Regions from separate parts of the Agrobacterium sp. CG160-95 genome, predicted to be linked through region 2. Evidence: predicted binding sites of a transcription regulator. Region 2 holds the regulator's gene; the other holds the start of a gene.
The links. Region 2 encodes LexA, which represses DNA repair genes until DNA is damaged. Its sites were predicted from a motif close to TGTTCNNNNTGTGTTCNG; they were not measured.
Positions count from the first base shown of each region.

Region 1: ACQZ63_RS20715 (helicase-related protein) is a predicted target of LexA. The motif match lies at 8,747-8,764, and genes of this name have one in related genera.

Region 1 covers NZ_JBNWDU010000006.1:229,220-244,721, reverse strand. The annotation lists gene ACQZ63_RS20750 (exodeoxyribonuclease III) at 1-521, opposite strand, end outside; gene ACQZ63_RS20745 (outer membrane lipoprotein carrier protein LolA) at 686-1,360, opposite strand; gene ACQZ63_RS20740 (DNA translocase FtsK) at 1,516-4,191, opposite strand; gene ACQZ63_RS20735 (ammonium transporter) at 4,409-5,758, opposite strand; gene ACQZ63_RS20730 (P-II family nitrogen regulator) at 5,787-6,137, opposite strand; gene tesB (acyl-CoA thioesterase II) at 6,349-7,233, opposite strand; gene ACQZ63_RS20720 (ubiquinone biosynthesis hydroxylase) at 7,182-8,534, shown strand; gene ACQZ63_RS20715 (helicase-related protein) at 8,996-12,082, shown strand; gene ACQZ63_RS20710 (RNA-binding S4 domain-containing protein) at 12,086-12,502, shown strand; gene fdxA (ferredoxin FdxA) at 12,661-12,999, shown strand; gene holA (DNA polymerase III subunit delta) at 13,086-14,123, opposite strand; gene lptE (LPS assembly lipoprotein LptE) at 14,135-14,626, opposite strand; gene leuS (leucine--tRNA ligase) at 14,673-15,502, opposite strand, start outside.
Region 2 covers NZ_JBNWDU010000001.1:53,538-69,039, forward strand. The annotation lists gene ACQZ63_RS00300 (pyruvate dehydrogenase complex E1 component subunit beta) at 1-919, opposite strand, end outside; gene pdhA (pyruvate dehydrogenase (acetyl-transferring) E1 component subunit alpha) at 937-1,980, opposite strand; gene ACQZ63_RS00310 (FtsB family cell division protein) at 2,134-2,451, opposite strand; gene eno (phosphopyruvate hydratase) at 2,789-4,063, opposite strand; gene kdsA (3-deoxy-8-phosphooctulonate synthase) at 4,211-5,056, opposite strand; gene ACQZ63_RS00325 (VOC family protein) at 5,056-5,937, opposite strand; gene lexA (transcriptional repressor LexA) at 6,149-6,871, shown strand; gene ACQZ63_RS00335 (glutathione S-transferase family protein) at 7,312-7,995, shown strand; gene ACQZ63_RS00340 (ComEC/Rec2 family competence protein) at 8,012-10,447, opposite strand; gene gltA (citrate synthase) at 10,754-12,043, shown strand; gene lpxB (lipid-A-disaccharide synthase) at 12,172-13,353, opposite strand; gene ACQZ63_RS00355 (LpxI family protein) at 13,338-14,231, opposite strand; gene lpxA (acyl-ACP--UDP-N-acetylglucosamine O-acyltransferase) at 14,235-15,050, opposite strand; gene fabZ (3-hydroxyacyl-ACP dehydratase FabZ) at 15,047-15,502, opposite strand, start outside.

The DNA of each region.
Region 1 (15,502 bases), on a different contig from region 2:
ACGATCTTCAGCAGTTGCTTGTGTGACCAGACGTCATTTTCAAGCGGCGCGATGTTGAGATCGCCCACGAGAATGGACGAGGTGCCGGGCACGCCGTCGGCGCGAAGCGCCTTCATCTCTTCGATGAAATCCAGCTTGTGGCCGAATTTCGGGTTTATCGACCGGTCGGGTTCATCACCGCCAGCCGGAACATAAAAATTATGCAGCCGTATGCGGCGCGATCCAACCTGAAAAATCGCGGAAATGTGTCGTGCATCGCCTATACCGCAATAGTCCTGACGGTGATCTTCTGTCAGCGGAATTTTCGAAGCGATCGCCACACCGTGATAGCCCTTCTGGCCATGGATGATGACGTGCTCGTAACCGAGCGCCTTCAGCGGCTTCATCGGAAACTCGCCATTGGGGCATTTCGTTTCCTGCAGGCAGAGAATGTCGGGTTTGTAACGCACCAGAAACTGCTCCACGATCGGCATTCTGAGCCTGACCGAGTTGATGTTCCAGGTGGTTATCGAAAACGACATGCATGTGCTCCGCTTCTATAGCCTCGAAGCCGATTGTTCCGAGACATGTTTCCGGGGCGCAGGCTTATAACATCGCGATGAAAACGGGAATGCATTTTAGCGGCAAAATGAAAAAGGCGACCGCAGGGCCGCCTTTTGAACTGTCGCCGTGGACCGCCCGGCCTTTAGCCGCGTTTGCGGACTTCTTCGTAGTTGATGTTGAAAACGCGTTCGTCGAGGTTAACGCCCGTCTGCACGTTGAAGATCATGACAGTTGTGTCCTTGTTCTGGGCATCGGTCGTCGTCCATTGCCTCAGATCGAAGGTTTTCGGGTCAAACATCAGGGTAATGGTGGAATCGCCGAACACGCTCTTGTCACCCAGTACGATGGTAGTCAGGTCCGACTCTTCCTTCACGTTCCGGACCTTCTGGTTGCTCAGATCGATCTTGTCGGACAAAAGCAGGCTGAGCGGGGTCTTTGACAGTGGATACAAATCCCATGTCTTCAGCTTCATGTTGCCGATGACGACATTCTTGCCGTCGGAGATGACCCGCATGGGCGAGGGGTCTTCATAATTGAATCGAAGCTTGCCGGGCCGTTCGATGTAAAATTTGCCGCCGGTCTGTTCACCGCGCGGGCCAAACTGGACAAACTCTCCCATCATGGTTTTGACCGACGAGAAGTGATTGGCAATTTTCTGCGCGGTCGCGCTGTTACCGGCAGCCTGAGCAAATGCGTTGAGCGGCGACAGGCCGGCCATGACCGCAGCCATGGAAAACGCCGTCAGCACGCCACGTCGCGTCACGCCGTTCTCTGGTGTGTTTGCGGTGGCAATCTCGCCGGTGGTGAGGTCGTTCATTCTGTTCTCCTTCATCGCAGCGATTTTCCGCATAAAGGCGGCGGCTTCATGACGTTGAAAGCGTGTATTAACGCTTCTTCGCCCCGCTTGGTTGCCGTCTTCGCCTCACGCATGTCGTTATCCCGAAACCACGACAGCCTTTTGGGCGACGTGCATTACCGCTCGATGATGTCTGCTTCCGTTGGTACGAGTATTTCGCGTTTTCCGGCATGATTGGCGGGGCCGATGATGCCCTCCTGCTCCATGCGTTCGATCAGCGAGGCGGCGCGGTTGTAGCCGATGCCGAGACGCCGCTGGACGTAGGAAGTGGAGGCCTTGCCGTCCCTCAGCACGACAGCCACGGCCTGATCATAGGGGTCTTCCGAATCGGAGAAATTGCCGGCGCCGGCCGGGCCGCCGCCATTGCCTTCCTCATCGTCTTCCTCGGTGATCGCTTCCAGATATTCCGGCGTGCCTTGCGTCTTGAGATAGGCGACGATCTCTTCCACTTCATTGTCGGAGACGAAGGGACCGTGCACGCGCTGGATGCGGCCGCCACCGGCCATATAGAGCATGTCACCCATGCCGAGCAGCTGTTCGGCGCCCTGTTCGCCCAGAATGGTGCGGCTGTCTATCTTCGACGTTACCTGGAAGGAGATGCGGGTCGGGAAGTTCGCCTTGATGGTGCCGGTGATGACGTCGACGGACGGACGCTGGGTTGCCATGATGACATGGATGCCGGCGGCACGCGCCATCTGAGCGAGGCGCTGTACGGCACCTTCGATATCCTTGCCTGCCACCATCATAAGATCCGCCATTTCGTCGATAATGACGACGATATAGGGCAGGGGCTTCAGGTCGAATTCTTCCGTCTCGTACATTGCCTCGCCGGTCTGGCGGTCGAAGCCGGTCTGCACCGTGCGGGTGAGGATTTCGCCCTTGTCGATCGCCTGCTGCACACGGCTGTTGAAGCCATCGATGTTGCGCACACCGATCTTCGACATCTTCTTGTAGCGCTCCTCCATCTCGCGCACCGTCCACTTCAGCGCCACGACAGCTTTTTTCGGATCGGTAACGACGGGGGAGAGCAGATGCGGAATACCGTCGTAGATCGATAGTTCGAGCATTTTCGGGTCGATCATGATCAGGCGGCATTGCTCCGGCGACATGCGGTAAAGCAGCGACAGGATCATGGTGTTGATGGCGACCGACTTGCCCGAACCCGTGGTACCGGCAACGAGAAGATGCGGCATCTTGGCAAGATCGGCGATGACGGGTTCGCCGCCGATGGTCTTGCCGAGCGCCATGGCGAGCTTGGCCTTGCTGTTTTCAAAGTCGCGGCTGCCGACCAGTTCACGCAGGAACACGGTTTCCCGCGTCTGGTTTGGAAGCTCGATGCCAATGGCGTTGCGGCCAGGCACGACGGCAACGCGCGCGGCGATCGCGCTCATGGAGCGGGCGATGTCATCGGCAAGGCCAATGACGCGCGAGGATTTGATGCCGGGTGCTGGTTCCAGTTCGTAGAGCGTGACGACCGGGCCGGGGCGGACGTGAATGATTTCACCCTTGACGCCGAAATCCTCGAGAACCCCTTCCAGAAGGCGGGCATTCTGCTCCAGCACTTCCTCGTTCAGCGTATGGTCGCGAACGACGTTCTTGGGTTCCGCCAGAAGATGCACGGTGGGCAGCTGGAAACCGTCTGCGGCAATAAAGGAGGCCTGCGCTTCCCTTGCCACGCGCTCGCTGGGCTTCGGGCGTGCGGAAGGGGCGGTTATTCTGGGTTGGCCGCGCCCAGGTGCCTGTCTTGCCACGAACTTCGGGTCGTTCTCGTCCAGGCTCTGGTCGTCCGAGAGAATGCCGTTGGGCAATCGCCGACCGTCTGCGTCCAACGACGGTTCGTCGTCCCCGTCCGCATCATGATCGGGCGCGATGGAGGGAGGCGACATCTGGCGACGGGATGCGGCGCGTTCTTCGAAAGACGGTTCCGCGCGCTGGTCGAGGCGGTTGATCGCCGTCTTGAGGCGGGAGGGTTCGTTCAACGTGCCGAATTCATATTCGTTGAAATCGTAAGGGTGTTCGAATTCGCCGTGCAGGGATTTCGACTTCAGGCCGAACAGGCGGCGAAGTCGGGCCTGCGAGATGTACCAGTAATGTGCGATTGCGCCGAAGGCGAGAATATTGGCGAAGAAACCTTCGCCCTCGTCATCGTCTTCTTCGTCGACCTGACGGGTGGCACGGGCCTTGTTTGCGACCGGCGCGCGTTCTTCCTGTTCCAGGTCATCTTCCGGGCGTCCCACGAGACCGGCGGCAAACAGCATCATCAAGGCGGCGGGAGCAGCGAATATAGCGCCCAGCACCGTCGCAATCGTGCCGGTGGGGTAAGCGCCGATGAAGAGAGCTGGGAAGCGCAGGATCATATCGCCGATGACGCCACCGATGCCGTTCGGCAGCGGCCATGTCACGGGCGCGGGAAAACAGCCGAGCGAGGCGGCGCAGACGATGGCGCCGGCGATCCAGGCGACGAGGCGGGCGGGTATCCGGTTGAACTTGCGACCGGCGATCAGGGCGATCGCCCAGGCAATCACCGGCAAAAGCGCGATGATTGCGGAAAGGCCGAGGAACTGCATCACGATATCGGCGAAGATTGCGCCGCCGTAACCGAGAAGATTGGTGGGTTGGTTGCCTGTTGCATAGGACAGGCTCGGGTCCGCCACGTTCCATGTGGCAAGTGCGGTAATCCCCAGCGCAATCGTAGCAAGCAAGGCAAAACCGGCAAGAGCCATGACCTGCCGCACGAAAAACGCCGTCAGCACGAAACGCGTGTGACGACCGTCGAATGTCGGAGAATTCATTCTGCCCATGTCCCTGAACCCGTAGTTTTTGTGGTTTCGGCAAGATCCGGCAGTTGACCAGATCCCGGATTGACAGGGAAAACTAACAGCTTGCTGGTTAATGTCGTGTTAACCATGCGGTTTTTTAAAAGCCGCTTCCGGATTTGCGGCAAAGAAAAGGCCCGCCGAAGCGGGCCTTCTTTTGGGAGAGGGGATGGAGAACCCCTTTTCCCGGATATCAGGAGTGGTAGGCGGCTTCGCCGTGGGTCGCAAGGTCGAGACCTTCGCGTTCCGCTTCGACCGGAACCCGCAGACCAACGATCACGTCGACGATCTTGTAGAGGATTGCCGAGACGACTGCGCACCATACGATGGTGATGGCGACGGCAACGAACTGCGTCCAGAGCTGCGAGGAGATGGAGAAGTCCGCCTTGCCCGTGCCGCCAAGCAGCGGAGACGTGAAGATGCCGGTGCCGAGGGCGCCGATGATGCCGCCGATGCCGTGGACACCGAAGACGTCAGCTGTGTCGTCGTAGCCGAACTTGTTCTTCACAACCGAGACGAAGAAGTAGCAGATCGGCGAGACGATGAGGCCGAGAACGATAGCGCCCATGGGTCCGACGGAACCGGCCGCAGGCGTTACGGCGACGAGGCCGGCGATCATGCCCGAAGCTGCGCCCAGCATGGAAGCCTTGCCGCGGGTGAAGCTTTCAACCAGCGACCAGGAAACGATGGCTGCTGCAGTGGCGAGGAAGGTGTTCATGGTTGCAAGAACCGCACCGCCAGATGCTTCGAGGTTGGAGCCGGCGTTGAAGCCGAACCAGCCGAACCACAGCATGGCTGCGCCAACCAGCGTCAGCGTCATGGAGTGCGGGGCCATCATGTCCTTGCCGAAGCCAGTACGCTTGCCAACCATGATCGCGCCGATCAGACCGGCGATACCGGCATTGATGTGGACGACCGTGCCGCCGGCGAAGTCGAGAGCGCCCATGCCGAAGATAAGGCCATTCGCGTCCCAGACCATGTGAGCGATCGGGAAGTAGACGAAGGTGGCCCACAGGATGGTGAACAGGATGACTGCCGAGAACTTCACGCGTTCCGCAAATGCACCGATGATCAGCGCGGGCGTGATGGCCGCAAAGGTCATCTGGAAGGCGATGAAGGTGTATTCGTAGATCACGACGCCCTGGGAGAAGGTTGCCGAGGTGCTGTCAAGCGAAACGCCGGACAGGAACAGCTTGCCGAAACCGCCGAAATACGGGCCGGTGCCGCCGCCGAAGGCGAAGGAGTAACCGTAGATTACCCATACGAGCATCATGACCGCGCCGATGACCGTGCACTGCATGAGAACGGAGAGCATGTTCTTTGTGCGCACGAGGCCGCCATAAAACAGGGCGAGACCCGGAATGATCATGAAAAGCACGAGGATCGTCGCGACATACATGAATGCGGTATCGGCTTTTTCCGGAACGGGGGCCGCCGCTGCTACTGCCGGCGCGGCATCCTGCGCAAAGGCGATTGCCGGGGCCATCAGGGCTGCCACACCGGCACCCAGTTTGCCGAGCGTTGAAAACTTGTTGAGTTGCATAGCTAGAAAACTCCCTGTCAGCCGTGCTTCAAAGCGCTTCTGTGTTGGTTTCGCCGGTACGGATGCGCACGGCCTGTTCGATAGAGTAGACGAAGATCTTGCCGTCACCGATCTGCCCGGTTTTTGCAGCCGACGCGATTGCCTCGACAGCCTTGTCGACGACGTCTGATGCAACCGCGATCTCGATCTTCAGTTTGGGAAGAAAGCTCACCGCATATTCCGTGCCGCGATAAATCTCGGTATGTCCCTTCTGGCGTCCGTAACCCTTTACCTCGGTCACGGTCAGGCCTTGGATGCCGACGCCGGTGAGCGCTTCGCGCACTTCATCCAGCTTGAACGGCTTGATAATGGCCATCACAATTTTCATCTGGTTTCCCATCCTTTGTTTGTCCTCGGCACGGAGCCGACTCTCCTCGCGCTGGCAGATCAATAACAGCGACTACGGACATACATTCAAGGGGCGTGCCAGTTTTGATGCGGCCTATAAGTTATTGAAATATAAAAATTATATGACAGGCGTCTGAAAAACGGGCATCGGGTGGCGCAATTTTCGTCTATTAAATGTGCGATTTTTTAAAAAAGCGCATTATTTAAGCATTTGCCCTTTTGCGGATCAAACCTTCCTGTGCGACGGAGGCGATCAGTTCACCGTGTCTGGTGAAAATATTGCCACGGGTCAGACCGCGTGCTCCCGAGGCGCTGGGGCTGTCCTGCGTGTAGAGCAGCCAGTCGTCCAGCCGGCAGGGACGGTGGAACCACATGGCGTGATCGAGGCTCGCCACCTGAATGGCCGGATCGAAGATCGTCGTTCCGTGGGCATAGAGCGACGTGTCGAGCAATGTCATATCCGAGAGATAAGCGAGAATGGCTGACTGGAAACGTGGATCGTCCGGCACATCGCCGACAGCGCGAACCCAGATATCCTGCTGCGGTTCCAGCTTTTCTTTCGAAATATAATGTGTCAGCGAAACCGGCCGGATTTCTATCGGGCGCTTGTTGCTCCAGTATTTTCGGATCGAAGCGGGTGCGTTGGCGAGGAAGGCCGCCTGCATCTCATCTTCACTCATCAGCCTTTCGGGCGGCGTCACATCCGGCATTTTTATCTGATGATCGAATCCGTCCTCGACGATCTGGAATGACGCCGACATGGAAAAGATCGCCTTGCCATGCTGGATGGCGACCACGCGCCGGGTGCAGAAGCTCGCACCGTCGCGAATGCGCTCCACCTGGTAGAGGATGGGCACCAGCGGGTCGCCGGGGCGCATGAAATAGGAATGCAGTGAATGAACGAAACGATCATCATCCACGGTTCGTTGAGCTGCGATCAATGCCTGCGCGATGACCTGACCGCCGAAAACGCGCTGCCAGCCGATTTGCGGGCTTTCACCCCGAAACAGGTTTTCTTCCAGCTTCTCGAGATCGAGTGTGGAGATCAGATTGGCCATCGGATTTGACGTTTGCGAGGGATGCGACATTTTTTCGGCCTGCTCCGGCTGTAGGAAGACGTCACATGGTCTATAGTGCGCCGATGATGCGTGCACAAGATTTGAGGAGAAGCGCGATGCTGGACGTGGTGGTGGCAGGCGGCGGTTATGTCGGCCTTTCCGTTGCTGTCGCAATTAAGCAGGCAGCCGGACATCTTAATGTGCAGGTGGTTGAAGCCGCTCCCGAGGATGTCTGGAAGAAGGACGTCCGCGCCTCCGCCATTATCGCGGCGGCCACGCGCATGCTCGACGTTTTCGGCATATGGAACGAGATCGAGCCGGAGGCTCAGCCGATCCACAAGATGATCGTCACCGATTCGAAGACCGCCGATCCGGTTCGCCCGGTGTTTTTGACATTCGACGGCGCGGTGGAGGAGGGCAGGCCCTTCGCTCATATGGTCCCGAATGTCGCGATGGTGGGTGCGCTGCGAGGCCTGTGTGAGCGCCTCGGCGTCGAAATCCGCCATGGTCTCAGTGTTTCCGGCTTTTCCGCCGGCCCGCAATCGACGGCTATTTCACTTTCCGACGGCTCGTCGCTTGAGGCGCGACTGCTCATAGCCTGCGATGGGGTCCGCTCGGCTTTGCGGGATATGGCAGGAATAAAAACCGTGCACTGGAATTACGATCAGTCTGGGATCGTCACCACCGTTGAACACGAGCGGCCGCATGAGGGCTGCGCGGAGGAACATTTTCTGCCGTCGGGGCCTTTCGCCGTGCTTCCCTTGAAAGGGAACCGCTCCTCGCTTGTCTGGACCGAACGTACGGCCGATGCCGACAGGCTGGTTGCTGCCGACGATCTGGTGTTCGAGGAGGAACTTGAACGCCGGTTCGGCCACAAGCTCGGCCCGGTCCGTCCCGTCGGTCCCCGTCGCGCCTTTCCGCTGGGCTTGACGCTGGCGCGTTCCTTCGTCGCGCCACGTTTTGCACTTGCCGGAGATGCGGCGCATGGAATTCACCCGATTTCCGGTCAGGGCCTCAATCTCGGCTTCAAGGATGTTGCGGCACTGGCCGAAACCGTGGTCGAGGCCGACCGTCTCGGCCTTGATATCGGCTCTCTCAACGTTCTCGACCGTTACCAGTCCTGGCGGCGTTTCGACACGTTGCGGATGGGTGTGACGACGGATGTGCTGAACCGGCTTTTCTCCAATGATGTCGGTCCCATTCGCGTCATGCGTGATTTCGGTCTGGGTGTGGTCGATCGTTTGCCGGGTCTGAAATCCTATTTCATCGGTCAGGCTGCCGGTACGACAGATGCGGGCGCGCCGCGCCTGCTTGCCGGCGAGGCGCTCTGATACTGCCGTTCCTGCCTGTGCCGGAGCGGCTTTTAAGCGATTGCCGCTTGACAGTCGATTCCGGTATTTTCCGCCGGAAGCCGGTGCCGCAAAGCTGAATCCGGACAAGGACTTACCCGGATTCACAATCTGGTATAGGGCAGGCATCTGCCAACCAGATGTTGCGGAGAACAAAAGCTGAATCCATTGGAGTCAGCGATTCGTATTCGATTCGTTCGCAGACTGTTCCGTATCCGAATCGATTCCGGTTTCGCCGGATTCTTTTTAATATTTCAACTATCTGAATCAAAAAGGAAAATTCCGGCGGGGAAGGACCTGTTACCACTTTGCGGACAAGGCCTATTGCCTTTGTCGGCGGGCGTTGCCATGTGTGTTGCGTGTGCGGCCCGTATCAGTGAATGGCGGGCGGTACAGCAAGCAGATGAAGTCGATTCACGGATAGTACGTTGAATTTTCGCCCCATGATCCTGAGCGGCCGCGGTGTCACGGCCGTTCTCGGCCCCACCAATACCGGCAAGACCCATTACGCCATCGAGCGCATGGTGGCACATGGCAACGGTGTCATCGGCCTTCCGCTGCGCCTTCTGGCGCGCGAGGTCTATACCCGTCTTGTCGAAAAGGTGGGCGCGCCGAATGTGGCGCTGATAACCGGCGAAGAAAAGATCGCCCCTCCTAAAGCCAAATATTCCGTCTGCACGGTGGAAGCCATGCCGCGCGAGACAACGGCCGCATTCGTCGCCATCGATGAAGTGCAGCTGGCGGGTGATCTGGAGCGCGGGCATATCTTTACCGACCGCGTGCTGCATCTGCGCGGGCGGGAGGAAACGCTGCTTCTGGGTGCGGGCACGATGCGCCCGATCCTCGAAAAGCTGCTGCCGGGAATTACCGTGGTCGAACGTCCGCGCCTGTCACAGCTTTTTTATGCGGGCCAGAAGAAGATAACCCGCCTGCCGCAACGCACGGCAATCGTCGCCTTTTCGGCGGAAGAGGTCTATGCCATTGCCGAGCTGGTGCGCCGCCAGCGTGGTGGCGCAGCCGTTGTGATGGGCGCGCTTTCGCCGCGTACGCGCAACGCCCAGGTGGGGCTCTACCAGTCCGGCGACGTCGAATATCTCGTGGCGACTGATGCCATCGGCATGGGTCTCAACCTCGATGTCGATCATGTCGCCTTTGCGCAGGACCGCAAGTTCGACGGCTATCAGTTCCGCAATCTCAATCCGGGCGAGATCGGCCAGATCGCCGGCCGCGCCGGCCGCCATCTTCGCGATGGCACCTTTGGCGTGACGGGGCGCGTCGATCCATTTGACGACGAGTTGGTGGAGCGTATCGAAACCCATCAGTTCGACTCGGTGAAGGTGCTGCAATGGCGGACGAAAAATTTCGATTTTTCCTCCATCACCAATCTGCGTCTGAGCCTAGAAGCCGCCCCGGCGATCCAGGGACTGTCACGGGCCTTGCCGGCGATCGACCAGCAGGCGCTCGAATATCTGTCGCGCTACCCTGAAATCATCGACGTGGCGACGACGGAGGCGCGGGTGGAAAAACTCTGGGAGGCCTGCGCGCTTCCGGATTATCGCCGCATTGCGCCCGCTCAACATGCTGATCTGATCTCAACGCTCTATTTCGATCTGGTAAAACGTGGCACGGTGAACGAAGATTTCATGGGCGAACAGGTGCGCCGCGCCGATCGTACCGATGGAGAGATCGATACCTTGTCTGCAAGGATTGCGCAGATCAGAACATGGACTTATGTATCGAACCGCCCAGGATGGCTTGCCGATCCGACACACTGGCAAGAAAAGACGCGGGAAATCGAAGATCGATTGTCCGATGCTCTACATGAAAGGTTGACGAAACGCTTTGTTGATCGCAGGACATCTGTGCTCATGAGGCGCCTGAGAGAGAATGCGATGCTTGAAGCTGAAATCAGTGTAAATGGTGATGTCTTCGTAGAAGGACATCACGTCGGCCAGTTGGCCGGGTTCCGGTTCACGCCGGTGCCGGGAATGGAAGGGCCGGATCAGAAGGCCGTGCAGGCTGCTGCGCAGAAGGCGCTCGCGCTCGAATACGAGGCGCGTGCCGCGCGTCTGCACGCCAGCGGAAACGGTGATCTCGCTTTGAGCTCCGATGGTCTGGTTCGCTGGTTGGGCGAACCGGTGGCCCGCCTTTCGGCAGGCGACAATATCATGAAGCCGCGCGTGATCCTCTTTGCCGACGAGCAGTTGAGCGGCAATGCCCGCGATCATGCGCTGGCGCGCGTCGAACGTTTCGTCAATCATCAGATTGCGACCGTGCTGAAGCCGCTGGACGATATTTCGCGCGCCGAAGACCTTCAGGGTCTGGCGAAGGGGCTGGCGTTCCAGCTGGTCGAAAATCTCGGTGTCCTGTTCCGCCGTGACGTCACCGAAGACGTGAAGTCGCTGGATCAGGATGCGCGTGCCTCCATGCGCCGCTACGGCGTGCGTTTCGGCGCCTATCACGTCTTCCTGCCCGCGCTTCTCAAGCCAGCTCCGGCGGAGCTTGTCACGCTGCTCTGGGCGCTGAAGAACGATGGTCTCGGCAAGCCGGGTTACGGCGATCTCATTCCGGTGCTGGCCGCCGGTCGCACCTCTGTCGTGACGGACCCGACCTTCGAGCGGATGTTCTACAAGCTCGCCGGTTTCCGTTTCCTCGGAAAGCGCGCCGTGCGTATCGACATTCTCGAGCGTCTGGCCGATCTCATCCGTCCGCTGTTGCAGTGGAAGCCCGGTCAGCAGCCGCGTCCGGAAGGCGCTTATGACGGCCGCCGTTTCACGACGACGACCGCAATGCTTTCCATTCTCGGCGCAACGCTCGACGACATGGAAGAAATCCTCAAGGGTCTCGGTTATCGTGCCGATCAGGTAACGGCGGAAGAGGCGCAGGCCTTCCTCGCCAACCAGACTGGTGCTGCCGCTCCGGCCGCTTCTGAAGCGGTGACGGAAGACGAGAGCGCAGAGACCGAACACGAGGAACCGGCTTCGGAAGAGCAGGTTTCCGAGACGACGACTGTCGAAGCTGCTGAAGAAGCGCCGGTTGCGGAAGCTGTGGGCCAAGAGGCTGCTGTTAGCGAGGCTGCGCCGACGGAAAGCGCCGAGGCTGCCGAGCCGAAGCCTGTTCTTCTGTGGCGTCCGGGTGGTCGCAACGAAAACCAGCGTGGTGAAAACCGTCGTCCTGGCAATCGCGGTCAAGGCCGTGGCGAGGGTCGCGATCAGGCGCCACGCGAACAGGGTGAACGTCGTGGCGAAGGCCGTCGCGATAATCGTGACGGAGCAAATCGCGAGGCTGCCAATCGTGGCGGTGACGGCGAGCGCAAGCGTGATGGCGGACGTCCCGACCGTGGCAACAACCGCAATAATGATCGTCAGGACCGCGGGGAGCGCAAAGACAGGCCGGACCGCAACGACCGTGGCGGGAAACCGCAGGGTCAGCAGCGTTTCGAAGCCAAGCCGCCGCGCAAGGAAAAGCCGATCGATCCGGATTCGCCCTTCGCCAAGCTTGCTGCTCTCAAGGAGCAGCTGAAGAAGTAAGCTATGGGGAGCAACGAACAGCCACTCGAAAGCACGCGTCAGCGTCTGGACAAGTGGCTGTTCTTTGCCCGCATGGCCAAATCCCGTTCACTTGCCCAGAGTTACATTCAGTCGGGCAAGGTCAAGGTCAACGGTGTCTCCATTCGCCAGCCCAGCCATCTGGTAAAGGCCGGTGACAGGCTCGATATCGGTTTCGAGCGCATGGACAAGGTGCTTGTCGTCAAATCCGGGGGCGAGCGGCGCGGACCCTATGAAGAGGCCAGACTTCTCTACGACGATCTGACGCCGCCGCGCGAGCCTTCCGACAGGCTGAGCCCGCTGGAGCAGGCGATACGTCAGCCGGGAAGCGGTCGCCCCACCAAAAAAGAGCGCAGGGCGCTCGACAGGTTCCTGTCGGACAGCGACGGAAACAAAGAATAGAATAAACCTTCAAGTCTTAGCGGTTTTTCAGAATTGTTTATCCTTGCTATCTGAAGGCAAAGGCATTACCTCACTTGCAAAATTGCCCTGTCTGAATTCCGGGCGACGGCTTGTGTTCCGAAGCCCACAGACCCGGCCTGCATATTCTGGAGTTCATCATGACATATGTCGTGACCGACAATTGCATCCGCTGCAAATACACCGATTGCGTTGAAGTCTGCCCTGTCGACTGCTTTTACGAGGGTGAAAATTTCCTCGCTATCAATCCTGACGAATGCATCGATTGTGGTGTGTGCGAACCGGAATGTCCTGCCGAAGCGATCAAGCCCGACACTGAGCCGGGTCTCGACAAGTGGCTGAAGCTGAATACGGAATATGCGGCGATCTGGCCGAATATCACCATCAAGCGCGACCCCTTGCCGGAAGCCAAGGAAATGGATGGCGTGACAGGCAAGCTCGAGCTTTATTTCTCTGCCGAGCCGGGTAAGGGCGACTGAGTTCTCAACGACTGGTGTCCTTGGTATCATGATTTTAAAAGCCCTCGCAGCGTCAGCGTGAGGGCTTTTTGCCGACCTTCAGCGAGTTATCCGCCGCGGCCTGATTGCAATGTGGTCGATAGCAGGGTCAAAAGCGCCACGCTGTCTTCCAGGCTTTGGCGCTGGCGGCTTTGCAATATGGCCGCTTGCAGGCGGTTCATCTCACGGGCGATCGCCGCTGGCTGCCAGGTTCGCAACGCCCTTTCGATAACCGGTTTCCTGCGAAAATGGATGTGGCGTCCAAGCGTTTGCATGACCTGCCCGGCCTGCTGCTTTTTCTCATCCATTTCGGCGCGCATCTGATCCAGCAACTGAAATTGCTTGAGGCATCCCTGAAGCACGAGAAAGATCGGCGTCTTCGACGAGACGATCTTCTGGGTGGCGTGGAAAAAGGCGTTTCTGTCGCCCTTCAGGATGGCATCGACGGCGTCGTCAGCCGAAACCGTGCTGGCATCGCCGATGATTGCCAGCACATCATCTTCCTCGATCACCTCTGCGCCGCGGCAATAGAGCGCAAGCTTGCGGATCTCGTTGCGCGAGGCAATCCGATCGCCGCCCAACTGCTCGATCAGCCTCTGCCGTGCGGCCGGGGCAATGCGCAGATTGTCGGCAGACAGTTCCTGATCGATCAACGCATTCAACGAACGGGCGTCATCCGCATAACACGGGATTGCTGCGATAGAGCGAGCGGGTTCTGCGATCTTGCGCAGGCCCGTGCCTTTTTTAATGTCGCCGGCCTCGATGATGAGGAAGCTGGCTTCGGGCGGCGTCTCAGCCAGAATCTGGAGAGCGTCCACCAGCGCCTTTTCAGCCGAGGCACTTTTGATCCAGACGAGTTTTTCGCCACCGAAAAGGCCGATGGCGTTCACCTCGTCGAGAAGGCGGCCGGGATCGCCCTGCAGGTCGGATGCGCTCAGCTTCAACGATGCAAAGGCGTCATCCGGGTCAATGCCGGTCTTTTTGGCGATGAGGTTGGCCCGCTCCGACACGAGGCCGCGATCCGGGCCGTAGAGCACGAAAACGCGAAAGCGCTCCGCCGGATTTTCGGCGAAGCGCTCAAATTCATGCGATTTTATCTCTGCCACGGCCGCCGCTCTCAGCGGCCAAGGGTGGCAGCGATATCGGTACGGATGATTTCAGCCAGTTCCCGGGCCGCACGGTTTTCTGCGTCGCGGATCGCCCTGATCTTGGCGAATTCCTGCTGTGGCAGATCCACCTGCGCCGTTACGCTACGCCGCGCGGAGCGCAGGATCTGGCCGTCGGAAATACGCGTCAGGACGTAATTACCGTTCATCACAACACGGCCTGGGTAAGGGCCGTTATAATTGCTGTTGGTACGGGTCGTCAGATCGTAGTTCTCGACTTCCGTGGACGTGGCGCTCGAGCTTACGGATAACTTGACGTTGTACTGAGCCGTAGCCGGTTCACCCGCACCGCCGGACACCAGGAAGATCAGCTGATTGCGCACTTCCTGCGTTATGCGGTCGCCGGCATTCGAGATGCTGACAGCCGCCAGTCTCTCCTTGGTTCCGGAAGCCTCGCCGTAAAGCGGGCGGACCTGGCAGCCTGCCAGAAGACCGGCCATCATCACGACGGAAACTGCTGCCGCAACGCGGCTCCATCTCGAAAAAACGTCAGACAACAATGTTCACAATCCTCTGCGGAACCACGATGACTTTTTTGGGCTCGCCACCGGCAAGAATGGATTTGACGGCATCCAGCGCAAGGGCGGCCGCTCGGACCGCATCTTGATCCGCATCGCGCGCGATTGTCAATTCGCCGCGCTTCTTGCCGTTGACCTGAACGGGCATGACCACATCGTTTTCCTCGACCAGCGAGGGTACAAAAGTTGGCCACGGCGTCTGGGCGACGAGACCCTCGTTGCCCAGCGCCGACCAGCATTCTTCGGCCAGATGCGGCGTCATGGGGGCAATGATGCGAATGAGGATTTCGACGGCATCACGCGCCGCCGCCTTGACGTCATCAGGCTTGCCACCAGCCGCGACATCCGCCAGCGGAGCTGCGAGCGCGTTGACCAGTTCGTAGATGCGGGCGATCGCCTTGTTGAAGGCAAGCTTGTCCAGATCCTCCTGAACGGCCTTCAGCGTCTTGTGGGCTGCCTTGGATACTGCCAGGCCCTCGCCCTCGCTCGCGGGCTTCGGCGTGACGCTCTTCAGCTCGGTCGCGACTTCGCCGATGATGCGCCAGACGCGCTGTACGAAGCGGTTTGAGCCTTCCACACCGGCTTCGGACCAGATGACGTCGCGGTCGGGCGGAGAATCCGACAGGACGAAGAAGCGAGCGGTATCCGCACCGTAGGATGCGATGATGTCATCCGGGTCGACCACGTTCTTCTTCGACTTCGACATCTTCTCGATCGAGCCGATCTTCACTTCCGCACCGGAGGACAAGAGGAATGCCCGGCGGGCACCGTCAGTCTCTTCGATGCGCAGGTCGGCGGGCG
Region 2 (15,502 bases):
CCTTCAGGAGACCCTTGGCGTCCGCTGCCGTGTAGGGCATGACGACCTTGAGGCCCGGAATATGGCTGTACCATGCGGCGTAACATTGCGAATGCTGAGCGCCAACGCGGGCAGCAGCACCCGAGGGGCCACGGAACACCATCGGCGCACCCATCTGGCCGCCCGACATGTAAAGCGTCTTCGCAGCCGAGTTGACGATCTGGTCGATCGCCTGCATGGCGAAGTTGAAGGTCATGAATTCGACGATGGGCCGCAGGCCCGTCATTGCCGCACCGACGCCGATACCGGCAAAACCGTGCTCGGTGATCGGGGTGTCGATAACGCGGCGTTCGCCGAATTCCTGCAACAGGCCTTGGGTAATCTTGTAAGCGCCCTGATATTCGGCGACTTCCTCACCCATGACGAAGACTTTTTCGTCGGCGCGCATTTCTTCGGCCATGGCGTCGCGCAGCGCTTCACGCACCGTCGTCATCACCATTTCGGTGCCTTCAGGAATATCTGGATCGGCAGCGACTTCGATCTTAGGTGCTGCCGGAACCTTTGCGGCTTCCTTGGCAGCGCTCGGCTCCTCGGATGCTTCGCGGGTCTTGCCGCCTGCGGCATCCGAATCGGAATTTGCAGCTTCAGCCTTCGGCTCTTCCTTCTTGGCAGAAGAAGAAATGTCGGCAGCGCTTTCGCCTTCCTGGATGAGAACGGCGATCGGCGTGTTGACCTTGACGCCTTCGGTGCCGGCGTCGATCAGCAGCTTGCCGATAACACCTTCATCCACAGCTTCCACTTCCATGGTCGCCTTGTCGGTCTCGATCTCGGCAATCACGTCACCGGAAGTGACCTTGTCGCCTTCCTTTTTAAGCCATTTGGAAAGCGTGCCTTCCTCCATGGTCGGGGAAAGGGCGGGCATAAGAATTTCTACTGGCATGGGTTTCCCTTTCCCGATCAGAGCAGAATGTCGGTGTAGAGCTCGGATACATCCGGCTCTGGGTCGTTCTGGGCGAAGTCTGCGCTATCGGCGACGATATCACGGACATCCTTGTCGATGGCCTTCAACTCGTCTTCGCTTGCCCAGCCCTGCTCCAGAAGCCGTGCCTTGACCTGCTCGATCGGGTCATGTTCGGAGCGCATCTTCTGCACTTCGTCTTTCGAACGGTATTTCGCCGGGTCGGACATGGAGTGACCACGGTAACGGTAGGTCAGCATTTCCAGAATGATCGGACCCTTGCCAGAGCGGCAATGTTCCAGCGCCTGATCGGCGGCGGCCTTTACGGCGCGCACATCCATGCCATCCACCTGAATGCCGGGAATGCCGAAGGACTGGCCGCGCAGCGAATAGTTCGACTGGGCGGTGGCGCGGGCGGTCGAGGTGCCCATGGCGTAACGGTTGTTTTCAACGATATAGATGATCGGCAGTTTCCAGAGAGCGGCCATATTGAAGCTCTCGTAGACCTGACCCTGGTTGGCGGCGCCGTCACCGAAATAGGTCACGGAGACATTGTCGTTGCCGCGATATTTATTGGCGAAGGCAAGACCGGTTCCGAGCGAAACCTGCGCACCGACGATGCCGTGGCCGCCGTAGAAATGTTTCTCCTTGGAGAACATGTGCATCGAGCCGCCCTTGCCTTTCGACAGGCCGCCCTTGCGGCCGGTCAACTCAGCCATGACGCCACGCGCGCTCATGCCCAGAGCCAACATATGGCCGTGGTCACGGTAAGCGGTGATGACCTGATCGCCTTCCTTCTGAGACATCTGCATGCCGACAACAACGGCTTCCTGCCCGATGTAGAGGTGACAGAAACCACCGATGAAGCCCATGCCGTAAAGCTGGCCGGCTTTTTCCTCGAAGCGACGGATGAGAAGCATCTCACGATAGGCGTGAAGCTCTTCTTCCTTCGAAAAGTCCGGGCTGTTCTTACCGGTGAATTCGCCTGCAGCCTTTGCCGTTGTCTTTCGGCCGGATACGGACGCGGTTTTTCGCGGCGCCATTCATCCCTCCCTGAGTTGCCGTTTGAATGGATAGATTGGCGCGTACCATATGCAAGAAAATGCCATGCAGCAATGCTTTAAACGCATGGCACATATTCACGCTAAAGTGCTGTGAATAAATCACAAATCATTAATTAACTTGATTTCGGTTAATTAGAAGTAGGTATTCATGATGACAATTTCGTCCGTACGGGACATATTCAACTGATAACGGGAAATCTCGTCAATCATGTCACGTTCGAGAGAACCGTCGCTCAATAATTCGACCTGCCGCTCCAGCGCAACGCGCGCCTGCGTCAGCTTGGCAAGCTCTGCCGTTCTGGCAATACGCTGCCGCTCCAGCCGCTCCGTCGCCTGAAGGCCGAAGTCGCCGTGGATGGAATGATACCCGAAATAGGAAAGAAAAGCGATCGTAATGGCCGGAACGATTAAACGGCCGAATCGTCTCTTTTTATGATGTCTGGTCCACATGCCGGAGAGAAGCCTTAAAACGCATAATGTGAGTCTCGAGACTAATGCGGATTGTTTAACTATCCGTTGACCTTAAAATTCCGCGCGGCTGATAGGCGCAAAAAAGCCCGCCAGAGGCGGGCTAATAATGACGACGATATCAGAGAGAGTTCGTTATGCCGAGCGTGATCCCGCATCAAGCCACAGCGCGTCTTCGCCGTGAAAAGAGTCCTTTCAACCCAGGGACCTGGGCTGACTGAACCCCGGATCAACTCGAGAGTGAGCAGTGCGGATAAACCGCCCATCCCTGAGACTGGCCCGCCAGGCGGCGGGCCATATCGCGAAACCCGAACGCGGATTATCCGCGCAGGATCGAACGGCCGGCGTAAGCAGCCTGTGGGCCCAGCATCTCTTCAATGCGGATAAGCTGGTTGTACTTTGCGAGCCGGTCGGAACGGGCAAGCGAGCCGGTCTTGATCTGACCGCAGTTGGTTGCGACCGCGAGATCGGCGATGGTGGAATCTTCCGTTTCGCCCGAACGGTGCGACATGACGGCGGTGTAACCTGCCTTGTGCGCCGTTTCGACTGCGTCCAGCGTCTCGGAAAGCGAACCGATCTGGTTGACCTTGACGAGGATGGAGTTGGCGACACCCATCTTGATACCGTCGCGAAGGCGGGCGGAGTTGGTGACGAAAAGATCGTCGCCCACCAGCTGGCACTTGTTGCCAATGAGATCGGTCAGCGCCTTCCAGCCATCCCAGTCGTCTTCAGCCATGCCGTCTTCGACGGAGATGATCGGATATTTCGCCACGAGTTCGGCCAGGTATTCGGCCTGCTCGATCGGCGAACGGGTCTTGCCTTCGCCTTCATAAACGTAATTGCCGTTCTTGAAGAATTCGGTCGCCGCACAGTCGAGACCGATGAACATGTCGTCGCCCGGACGGTAGCCAGCCTTTTCGATCGACTTCATGATGAAATCGAGTGCTGCCGGCGCGCTTTCGAGACCCGGTGCAAAACCGCCCTCATCGCCTACATTGGTGTTGTGGCCCTGTGCGGACAGTTCTTTTTTCAGCGTATGGAAGACTTCGGAGCCCATGCGCACGGCTTCGCGAATATTTTCTGCGCCGACCGGCAGGATCATGAATTCCTGGAAGTCGATGGGGTTATCGGCATGCGCGCCGCCGTTGATGATGTTCATCATCGGAACCGGCAGCAGATGCGCGTTCGGGCCGCCGACATAACGGTAAAGCGGCAGGCCGGAGGCTTCAGCGGCAGCCTTCGCAACGGCGAGCGACACGCCGAGGATGGCGTTGGCGCCGATGCGCGACTTGTTCGGCGTGCCGTCGAGCGCGATCATCATCTGGTCGATCTGGATCTGGTTTTCAGCGTCGAAACCGCCAATCGCGTCGAAGATTTCTGTATTGACGGCTTCGACCGCCTTTTCCACGCCCTTGCCGAGATAACGCTTGCCGCCATCGCGCAGCTCAACCGCCTCATGCGCGCCGGTGGAGGCGCCGGAGGGAACGGCGGCACGGCCCATGGAGCCGTCTTCGAGATAAACGTCGACTTCAACGGTCGGATTGCCGCGGCTGTCGAGAATTTCGCGCGCGATGATATCGGTAATGGCAGTCATGGTCTCTCCCTTGGGAATGGAACAGATATTTTCCGTCGCCTGTCTTAGACGATGGCGAAGAAATTACAATGACGGTGGGCAGCGGAAACGGCCCGCCCGCCATTAAAATCGATTGGCACAAAAGTGCCCGCCGTCACGGTCAGCCGATCAGGCTTTCGTAATCGCGTCGAAAGCCAGAAGCTTTTCGAGCAGTTTCGGCATGTCCTTCAGGTGGACCATGTTCGGGCCGTCTGACGGCGCATTGTCCGGATCCTCATGGGTCTCGATGAAGAGACCAGCCACGCCAACCGCAACGGCCGCACGCGCCAACGTCTCGACGAATTCGCGCTGGCCACCTGTGGAGCCGCCCTGCCCGCCCGGTTGCTGCACCGAATGGGTGGCATCGAACACGACAGGTGCGCCGAGCGCTGCCATGATCGGCAAAGAGCGCATGTCGGAAACCAGCGTGTTGTAACCGAAGGACGCGCCGCGCTCGCACAACATCACATTCGGATTGCCGCTCTCATTGAGCTTGGCAAGCACGTTCTTCATGTCCCAGGGCGCCAGAAACTGGCCTTTCTTGACGTTGATGACGCGGCCGGTCTTGGCGGCAGCAACGAGAAGATCGGTCTGGCGGCTTAGGAACGCCGGGATCTGCAGCACGTCCACTACCTCGGAAACGATGGCGCATTGCTCTTCCGTGTGGATGTCGGTCAGAACAGGAAAACCGAATTCCTTTTTGAGATCGGCAAAAACCTGCATCGCGTTATCCAGGCCGATGCCGCGTTTTCCGGAAAGCGAAGTGCGGTTCGCCTTGTCGAAAGAAGACTTGTAGACAAGCCCTATTCCCAGCTTGTCGCAAAGCTCCTTCAGCACGCCAGCGATCATGAAGGCATGTTCGCGGCTTTCCATCTGGCACGGACCGGCAATCAGCGAAAACCGCTCGGTATTCGAGAAGGAAACCTTGCTGGCGCCGTCGCCGGCAGTGACTTTAAGATTGTTCGTAACGCTCATCATTTTTCCTCGAAGGCGAAGGCAACGCCCTGACCGGGTGCCGCGGGCACCACCAGACGGCCGTCCGCTTTTGCGCAGGACACGCCATTAGCAGCAAGCACCGCCTCTGTCACGGCAAGATCGTGTGACGAAAAGACGATGCCCGCGCCGCGCAATCCGCCTTCGTTGCCATCCTGAGCATTCAGGGTCTGCCCGCCGAAAGGCGGTTTTCCGGTCAATCTGATGCTGGCATTGCCGGTCGCGAAAACCATATCACCGCCCGGAGACCATTTGCCTTCACAGGCAAACACTGTCTCGATCAGGCCCGCCACCTTCATATTGCCGCCGGAAAACAGGACGATTTCACTCAGGCCGGTGACACCATTGGCGTGGCGCTCCAGCATGGTGCGATCGCCCGGAAGGGCTTGAAGCCGTTGACAACTGAACAAAAAGAAATCCGCGGCCGCTCCGCTTGCCGCAAAAGCCAGCCGGAACGCCGCCTCGCCTTGCGAGCCATCCGACATCCGAACAGGCCGCGAAAACTCGAAAACATCGCCCGCCGAAAGGCCGGCTGCCCGAAACCGCTCATGGTCAACCAAGGCGTCTTCAGTCCTGGCGACAAGAGCCGAAAAACCCTCCTGCCCGTCCCGTTGCCGGAAGGCCACATCCCTGCCGGTGAACACATCACCCCTCTCTATTGACGCATTATATTTAGCCGGATCAGCAATTGCGAGCGGCTCCAGATAGGTGCCATCGGCGAAAAATACGCAGGCATTTTGGGTGCCGAAAGGATGCAGAGCCTCCGGCGCAACCGTAAAGCCAAGACTGACGAGGCGCTTCACGGCGACGCCTATGACTTCCACGGGCAAAACGAGATGGTCAACGCTATAGGGTTTCGTCATGAAAATGTATCCTGCCGGCCTTCCGCCCGGAGCATGCCGGGACGGTTTCGACCGCACAAAAGCACAATTGCGTGCTATGAGGCAAATCATCACAGCAACAGATGGCACCTTCACGAAATTTTAGGGGATTGCAGAACACATATGGAACATATAGTGTTCGTTCTGTATTTGTTTCGCGACTTCCACTACGATTCTAAAGGGTGTTTTCCTCATGCTCACGCGCAAACAGCAGGAATTGCTTCTCTTCATTCATGAACGAATGAAAGAGTCCGGCGTGCCGCCCTCCTTCGATGAAATGAAGGACGCACTCGATCTTGCTTCGAAATCCGGCATCCACCGCCTGATAACCGCTCTCGAAGAGCGCGGGTTCATTCGTCGGCTACCGAATAGAGCCCGGGCGCTGGAAGTCATCAAGCTGCCCGAGGCTTATACGCCGGGTGCAAGGCCGCAGCGCGGCTTTTCGCCGAGCGTTATCGAAGGCAGCCTTGGCAAGCCCAAGACGCCGGAACCGGCCCCTGCCCCCAAGACGCCGGCCAATGATCTGGGCGGGGCTGTCACCGTGCCGGTCATGGGCCGCATCGCTGCGGGCGTGCCGATTTCCGCCATCCAGAACAACACCCATGATGTGGCCGTGCCAGTAGACATGCTTGGCACGGGCGAACATTACGCTCTTGAGGTCAAGGGTGATTCGATGATCGAGGCCGGCATTTTCGACGGCGACACAGTCATCATCCGCAACGGCAACACCGCCAATCCCGGGGACATCGTTGTGGCTCTGGTGGATGACGAGGAAGCCACGCTGAAGCGCTTCCGCCGCAAGGGAGCCTCCATTGCGCTCGAGGCGGCAAACCCAGCCTATGAGACCCGTATCTTCGGGCCCGACCGGGTGAAAATTCAGGGCAAGCTGGTGGGGCTGATCCGCCGCTACCATTGATCTTATCGAACCGAACGTATTCACTTTACAATAGGCGTCATCGTGAAGATGGCGCCTATAATCGGGTTTGGCTGTTTCCAAACGTGGCGTGCTTTTGCGGGTGCACGAGGATATGCGCCATTCAGCCTATGCGCGTTGCCCTTTCTAAACTGAGTTCCTACTCCATAAAGATGCTTCGGTTTCGCTACAGGCGTGGTGGCGAATGGGCTGTTCGCTATAATTGTCGAAGCGATCCCATCCGCTGTTTTTTAGCGACGTTGTTCTGTCGTGTTGCGCAGTCAGTTTTAGTGGTCACCAAAGGGTGACTTATCGCAAGGCGCGCTCTCAGTGACCCCACATCACCATTCATCAACGGCGTTTATGGGAGCCATGGATAATTTTCGATATTCCGTGAACGCTTGGCAGGTGTAGAAATACGCGTCATATCCGGGAGATACGCCATGTACGATCTTTATATAGCCAACAAGAACTATTCTTCATGGTCGCTGCGGCCGTGGGTATTGATGCGCACGCTCGGTATCGCCTTTGATGAAAAGCTCATTCCGTTCGGCGAAGGCGTCTCCTTCTCCTCCTTTTCGCCGACGGGCAAGGTGCCCTGCCTGGTCGACGAGGGTATGACGGTTTGGGAAACGCTTTCGATCGTCGAATATCTTGCTGAAAGACACCAGAGCGTCTGGGCAAGCGACAAGCATGCGAGGGCATGGTCGCGTTCGGCCGCAAGTGAGATGCATGCCGGCTTTTCCTCGCTGCGCAATCTCTATCCCATGTCGGTGGGCATTCGGGTCAAACCCAGGGGCGGCGATGCCGGACTTAAGGCCGATATAAAGCGGATTGATGCGTTGTGGAGCGAGGGTCTTACAAAATTCGGCGGGCCATATCTTGCCGGTCAAAAGTTCACGGCGGTCGATGCTTTCTTCTGCCCGGTTGCATTCCGTTTCCAGACCTATGGCAGCGCGGATCTTTCGCCAGCAGCGAAAGCCTATTGCGACCGGCTGCTCGCCCTGCCTGCCATGCAAGAATGGTACGAGGCCGGTTTGAAGGAGAGCTGGCGCGACGCTGGTCATGAAGAGGAAGTTGGCGAGATCGGCGAATTGACTGAAGATTTGCGCGCCAAGGCCCGATGATCCATGCTGGCGGCAGTCATTGCGACGCCGCCAGCAGCCGGATGATGGGCTGCGGCAGATCACGGTCGAAACGTCCGCTTTTCCAGTCGTAATAACGGTGCTGGCTCCAGGGCCTGTCCGTTCCGGCGATTGCGGCGCGCAGCCCGCTCGCCACACCCTCCTCCCTCTTGTCAGCAAAATCTATTTCCACGGAACCGAGACGCCGCAAGATGTCACGGCTGAGCAGGAGTGCACCCGAGCGGCACTGAGAAAAAGAGGTTCTGCGGGAAACAACGACGATATCGGCAATATCGCAGGCTTTTCCGGCGAAGCGGCCATCTTCCAGAACGACAATCCACTCTCCGCTCGCGGCGCTCGCTACGCACCATATGTCTTTCCTGCAGGTGAAGACGCCAGCTTTGGCGTCTTTGAGCGCCGCCGTCATCTCGCGCACCACCACAGCCATGTCTTCCGGCGACAGTTTCGATCTCGAGGCAGAACCAGCAGTATTTGCCGTGCTCTCGCCATTTATAAAACCCGGCGGCACGGTTTTTTCCGGCAGCAGCAGCGCCCTTTGCCACTGGCCGTAAACGAAGCCCTGCGGACGGGCTTTTGTGGTTGAGACCTTGCCATCCTCCACGAGTGCCACCAATTCGCCGTCCTCGTGAATCAATAGATCCGGCAGATCACGATAGGCCGTAACTGCCGACACGCCGAAGGCCAAGAGCAGAAACGGGATGCCAAGAAGTGCAAGCCGGCTGCGCAGCAATGTCAGCAGCAGGAAACCCACCGAAGCCAAACCGATAAACCAGCCATGCGGACGCCCCGTCGCTGCGCTGCCGCCCCAGGAGGCCACCTCGTTTGCAACCTCGATGACGAGTGCCATGCCATAACCCATGATCTTCAGGAACGGCGCGTCGAGCCCGAAGGGCATCAGCAGCATGGCGATAAGAGCGAATGGCATGACGATCAGCGACATGAGCGGCATTGCAGCCAGATTGGCGAACAGTCCATAGGTGGTGACACGGTGAAAATGTTCGGCCGAATAGATCGCCGTAGAAAGGCCCCCGATCAGCGACGTCGTGATAACGCCGCCAATGACCGCGCCCATCATTTCCGCCACCTTCAGCCATGCGGGCTTGCGCCCGATGAACAGCCTTTCGCGATCCGTGCGCCAACGGCTCCAGAAGGCATAGGCGGACACAAGCGCTATGGTGGCCGCAAATGACATCTGAAAACTCGGACCCATGATTTCCGAGGGCGAGAAAGCCAGAATGATCAGGGCGGAAATGGCAACGTTTCTGAGGCTGAGTGATGGCTGATCGAAAAGGACCGCGATCAGCATCACAGACATCATCAGCCAGGCACGCTCGGCGGAAACGGCAAAACCGGAAATCAGATAATAGGCAAGCGTCATCAGCAGTGCCGCGAAAGCCGCGATCTTCTTGACCGGCCAGCGCTGCGCAAAGGCGGGAAACAGGCTGAAAGCCAGTCTCAGGCCAACAAAGAATATGCCGGAGGCCAGTGCCATGTTGAGCCCGGATATGGCAACGATATGGGCAAGGCCGGAGAGCCGCAACGCCTCCATCGTCTCCGCCGATATAGCCTGTCTCTCATCGGTGATGATGGAGGCGGCGAAGGCTCCGGCATCACCGCCGATGGTGGTGCGGATGCGTTCGGCAATTGCGCTGCGAAGGCCGTAAAGCCGCATATCGGCCCATTCCAGCCAACCCTTGTCAGGCCTTGCGTCACCAACGGGTGATACAAGCGCATCCGGTGATTTATAAAAGAAAGCGGTCGCGCCTATGCCTCTGAAATAGGACGTGAAGGCGAAGTCGTTCAGTCCCGGCAAGGCCGGGCCGGACGGCGGCGAGAGGCGGACCTTGCCGCGAAGGTTGGCGCCGAGTGCGATCGGCTCGCCTCCGCCACGCGAAAGCACCGATATCCTCTGCGGCGGACGCGACAATGTCGGGTCCGCTGTTGCGGTCAGATCGACGACATATCGCCAGTAGCCGCGTGCATCGACCTCCCGGCGCGCCACAGTGCCGGTGATGGTGGTGGTGACGGGGGTATCCAGCACCACGGTCCCTGCCCGTCGGGTTTCGAAATCGGCCAGGAGCATGCCGAGCAATAGAAAAGCGAAAGGGCCGCAAACCGCCGCCACAATGCCAGCTTTATATCTCACAAAGAGCGCCAGAACGGCGACAAATAGAAATGTGGCAATCAAAATGACCGGGGAAGGCGTGGCATCTAGAGAAAACCAGAGTACCGCGCCGCAGCCGATGGAAACTGGAATGAAAAGAAAATCGTGGCCGAATGCGCGCTCCTCGGCCAGGTACGTGGCGATTTTTTCGACCACGGTAGTGTTGCGGTTAATCTCCGGAATAATGGCGGGAGTGTCATATGTTGCCGCATCACTGCTTCGGCGGAGAGGAAACAGAATTTCCCGCGTGCCGGGCAAGTCTCCCTGCATCGTTTTAGCATATTCGAAATGCTGTTTTTCCCCTTGACCGAGCAATCCCCACCGCCCCTTGCCGCACCAAAAACAGGTTTGCAGACCAGCGCTGGGGATTGCAATCCTTTACTTTAACGATGCGTTGACCGAGATTGAATTGCTGCTGCCGGGAAAGCCTGAAGCAACGCGATTGCGTTTGCCGCAATGCACAATTTGACCTTTGGATAGCTTGGCATCCGCGCAAGGATCATATAGCTAATCGGTAGACGCTTAACCGCGGGGCGTATCTCAACGCCCCCACCCGCATGTTTTCGGAGGATCAGTATGACGGAAAAAAGCGCTACAGTGACACTTGGCGAAAAACAGGTCGAACTCCCAGTCAGGGAAGGCACGATTGGACCAAGCGTCGTCGATATCGCCACGCTGTACAAGCACACGGGCTCCTTCACCTACGACCCCGGCTTCACCTCAACAGCCTCCTGCGAATCCAAGATCACCTATATCGATGGTGACGAAGGTGTTCTTCTGCACCGCGGCTTCCCCATCGAGCAGCTTGCCGAACAGGGCGACTTCCTGGAAACCTGCTATCTGCTGCTTTACGGCGAATTGCCGACAGCTGCGCAGAAGAAGGACTTCGACACCCGCGTCACGCGCCACACCATGGTGCACGAGCAGATGAGCCGCTTCTTCACCGGCTACCGTCGCGACGCACATCCTATGGCTGTCATGTGCGGCACGGTCGGCGCTCTCTCGGCCTTCTATCACGACTCGACCGACATTACGGATCCGCACCAGCGCATGGTCGCTTCGCTGCGGATGATCGCGAAAATGCCGACGATCGCCGCCATGGCCTACAAGTACCATATCGGCCAGCCCTTCGTTTACCCGAAGAACGACCTCGATTACGCTTCTAACTTCCTGCACATGTGCTTTGCCGTGCCTTGCGAAGAGTACAAGGTCGATCCGGTTCTGGCTCGCGCCATGGACCGCATCTTCATCCTGCATGCGGATCACGAACAGAACGCTTCCACCTCCACGGTGCGTCTTGCCGGTTCGTCGGGTGCAAACCCGTTCGCCTGTATTGCAGCGGGCATCGCCTGCCTCTGGGGTCCGGCACATGGCGGCGCCAACGAAGCGGCGCTCAACATGCTCAACGAAATCGGCACGGTTGACCGCATTCCGGAATATATTGCCCGCGCCAAGGACAAGAACGATCCGTTCCGCCTGATGGGCTTTGGCCACCGCGTGTACAAGAACTACGACCCGCGCGCCAAGATCATGCAGAAGACGATGTACGAAGTGCTGGAAGCCACCGGCAACTCCGACGATCCGATCATGCAGGTCGCGCTCGAACTCGAAAAGATCGCTCTTTCCGATCCTTATTTCGTCGAGAAGAAGCTATACCCGAACGTCGACTTCTATTCGGGTATCACGCTGAAGGCGCTTGGCTTCCCCACGACCATGTTTACCGTGCTGTTCGCACTGGCCCGCACCGTCGGCTGGATCGCGCAGTGGAACGAAATGATCGAGGATCCGCAGCAGCGCATCGGCCGTCCGCGCCAGCTCTACACGGGCGCCGGCAAGCGTGACTACGTTCCGGTTTCCAAGCGTTAAGCCGGGAAACCAACCAACAAAAAAGCCGGCGGGTTTTATCCGCCGGCTTTTTTGTTGGATATGATCATCGATAAGAATAGCGAAACCTGCCCTGCCAACCCCAGGAAGCAGACAGGATCGCTGCCGGTTCAGCCTTGCTGCTTGCGGCTGTTCAGCACATCGAGAAGGATAAGGGCGCCGGTTTCGCCAGGAGGCACTTCGGTGTGCAAACGCTCCTGCACAAGAGCATAGCCTTCCAGCATCGCCCGCCGTTCGGTGGTGTCGGATGAGAGCCGTTCGGCCCAGCGCAACATCGACCCTGCCCGTACCACCTCGTTGAAATATTCCGGCACCACGACATAGTCGGCAATCAGGTTCGGAAGCGCACCTGTCCAGGTTTTCACCCGCTTGCTCAGCATCGTGAAAATCCAGTCGGTCTTGTAGACCGATATGGTTGGTACGCCGACGAGCGCGAGCTCGAGAATAACGGTGCCGGACGCGGCAATCGCCGCATCGGCGCGCGCAAATGCATTCCACTTGAAGGCGGGATCGATGCCGATTTCAGGCCTGATATCCTGAGGCCATGTTGCCGCCAGTTCGCGGATGCGGTTTTCCTGGCGCGGCACTGTCGGCAGCAGAAACTTCGTCGGGCCGTTGCGCTCGACATATGCTTTTGCCGCTTCCTGAAACGGCTCCATCAACCGGGTCGTTTCGGTGGAACGTGACCCCGGCAGGAGCAGAATGGTTTTCGGTTCGCCGTTGGCAGGCAGGGGCCGCTCAGCCCGCCTCTGCCGCACGGAGAGCACGTCTTGATCGACGCTGAGGCGATGGCCGACAAAGGTTGTCGGCGGGCCGCCGAGACGCCGCATCGCCTCCGGCTCGAATGGAAGCAGGGCCAGAACGTGATCGACATAGGACAACATCGCAGTGGCACGATATTCCTTCCATGCCCATACGCTGGGGCAGACATAATTGACGACCGGCAGATGCGGCAATTGTTTGCGGACTTTTTTCGCAACACGATGGGTGAAATCCGGGCTGTCGATGATCAGCAGAATATCCGGCTTGGCGACAATGATTGCCTGCGCGGTCTGGTTGATCCGCGAAATCAGCTTCGGCAGCTTCTTCAGAACCTGCGTGAAGCCCATGATGGAGAGTTCGGAATAATCGAACAGCGAAACCAGCCCCTGCGCCTCCAGAGCCTCACCGCCGACGCCCATTAACTCGACAGAACCCGAGTAATGGCCTTTCAGGGACCGGATGAGATCGGCACCCAGAAGATCGCCCGATACCTCGCCAGCTATAACCGCCACCTTCAACGTTGCCGCCATCCCACCATGTCTCCGCCCATCATGTCTTCACCGAGTGACGTATCGATACCGCAGACGAATATGCCGGCCTGATCTGCCGCCTTCAACATCTCATCGCGATCAAGTACCAGCGCGCGCCCGGCTTCAACGGCGATCCCCGCCAGCCCGGCCTTATGCGCGTTCTCCACCGTTTCCACGCCGATAGTCGGCAGGTCAGCGCGGATATCCTGTTGCGGCTTGCAGAGCTTCACCAGAACACCCTTGCGACGGGTCGAGATGCGGCCCTCAGCGCGTAATGCCGCGACACGCGCCAGCATCGCGTCTGTGCCCTCGACGCCCTCCAGTGCAACGATACGGCCGCCAACGGCGACTGCACCCTGCCCGACATCAAGCGTGCCGAGTGCCAGTGCGGCCTGCGCGGCCTTGCGTATGTCGCGCAGATCGTCTTCAGCAGGTTTATGCGCACCGAAAGGGCCGGTCGTAGCAAGCAGACCGGGTGCGATCTCGTGGGCGCCAATGACTTTTGCCCCAAGCGTGCCGATGACCTTGATGACCATCTGCAAAACGGCGTCATCGCCGCTCGACAGCAGGGTGCGGACGATGGATGGCAGTTTCAGCAATATGCCGATCGTGGGGCGGATTTCCCGCCATTCAGGGCGCCGCGCCACGGCGCCGGAAAGCACGACGCGGTCCACCTGGTTTTCGCGCAGCAGGCGACCAAGCCCGGCGACATCGCCGACGCTAATCACCGCATTGTCGAAACCGCTCCAGTCAAACTGGGAATCATCGCGCAGCTGTACAATGAAGGGGTTCTCCCCCATCTCGCGCGCAGCCGCCGCGACATGCAGCGGCAGCTGGCCGCTGCCGGCCACGATGGCGAGACGCCCGCCGCCTGTCACGACTCACTTGCCCCGGTTTGGCGAGGAAAGCGCGCGGTCGCTGTCCGCACCGATGAAATCGAGGATTTCGATGACCTGGGGGCAATCGAGATATTCTGCGCGGTCAATCGCAGCCGCATTGCTGCGGATGGCGCCTTCGCCTTCGAATATCTGCTTGAAGACGCGCCTGACCTTGTGAATATCCGCGCGGTCTATACCGGAACGCGTCATGCCAACGACATTCAGCCCGCCGAGAATGCCGGGATTACCGTTCAGCATGCCATAGGGAATGACGTCATAATTGACCGCCGACAACCCGCCGATAAAGGCCTGACGACCGATTCGGGTGAACTGGTGCACGGCACAGCCGCCGCCCAGGATAGCGCGGTCCTCAATGGTGACATGTCCAGCCAGCATCACATTGTTCGACAGGATGATATGGCTGCCGAGGCGACAATCATGCGCCACGTGCGAATTGGCGAGGAACAGGTTGTCATCGCCGACAATCGTCTTGCCGCTGCCGTCGGAGCTGCCCGCATTCATTGTTACGCCTTCGCGCATGATGCAGCGCGCACCGATCTCGAGCGTCGTTTCCGAGCCATCGTGGCGAATTGCCTGCGGTGTACCGCCAATAACGGCCATTGGATGGATGACCGAACCACGGCCAATGACGGTGAGACCGGAGACGACGGCATGATTGTGCAGCGTGACCTCGTCTTGCAGAGTAACTTTCGCGCCGACATAGCTCAGGGCACCGATGACGACATTTTCACCGATAACCGCGCCGTCTTCGACAACGGCGGTCGGGTGAATTTTTGCCGAAGCCGCGATAGTGCTCATTGCTGGTCCTCGGGGATCATCATCGCACCGACGTCAGCTTCCGCCACCAGCGCGCCTTCGACCTTGGCCTCGCAATGAAATTTGAAGACATTGCCCCGCTGGCGCTGCTTGACCACGTGAATTTCCAGACGATCGCCGGGAACGACGGGTCTGCGGAAGCGCGCGTTGTCGATTGTCATGAAATAGACGAGATAACCGCCCTCACCCTGGCTGCGGGCGCAGATCGCACCTGCCGTCTGGGCCATGGCCTCAACGATCAAAACGCCCGGCATGATCGGGCGATCCGGGAAATGACCGGTGAAATGCGGTTCGTTGACCGTCACGTTCTTGATGCCAATCGCCGAATTATTACCATCGATCTCGATGATCTTGTCGATGAGCAAGAACGGGTAACGATGCGGCAAAAGCTTCATGACTTCCAGAATGTCAGCCGCGCCGAGCGTCGTCTTGGT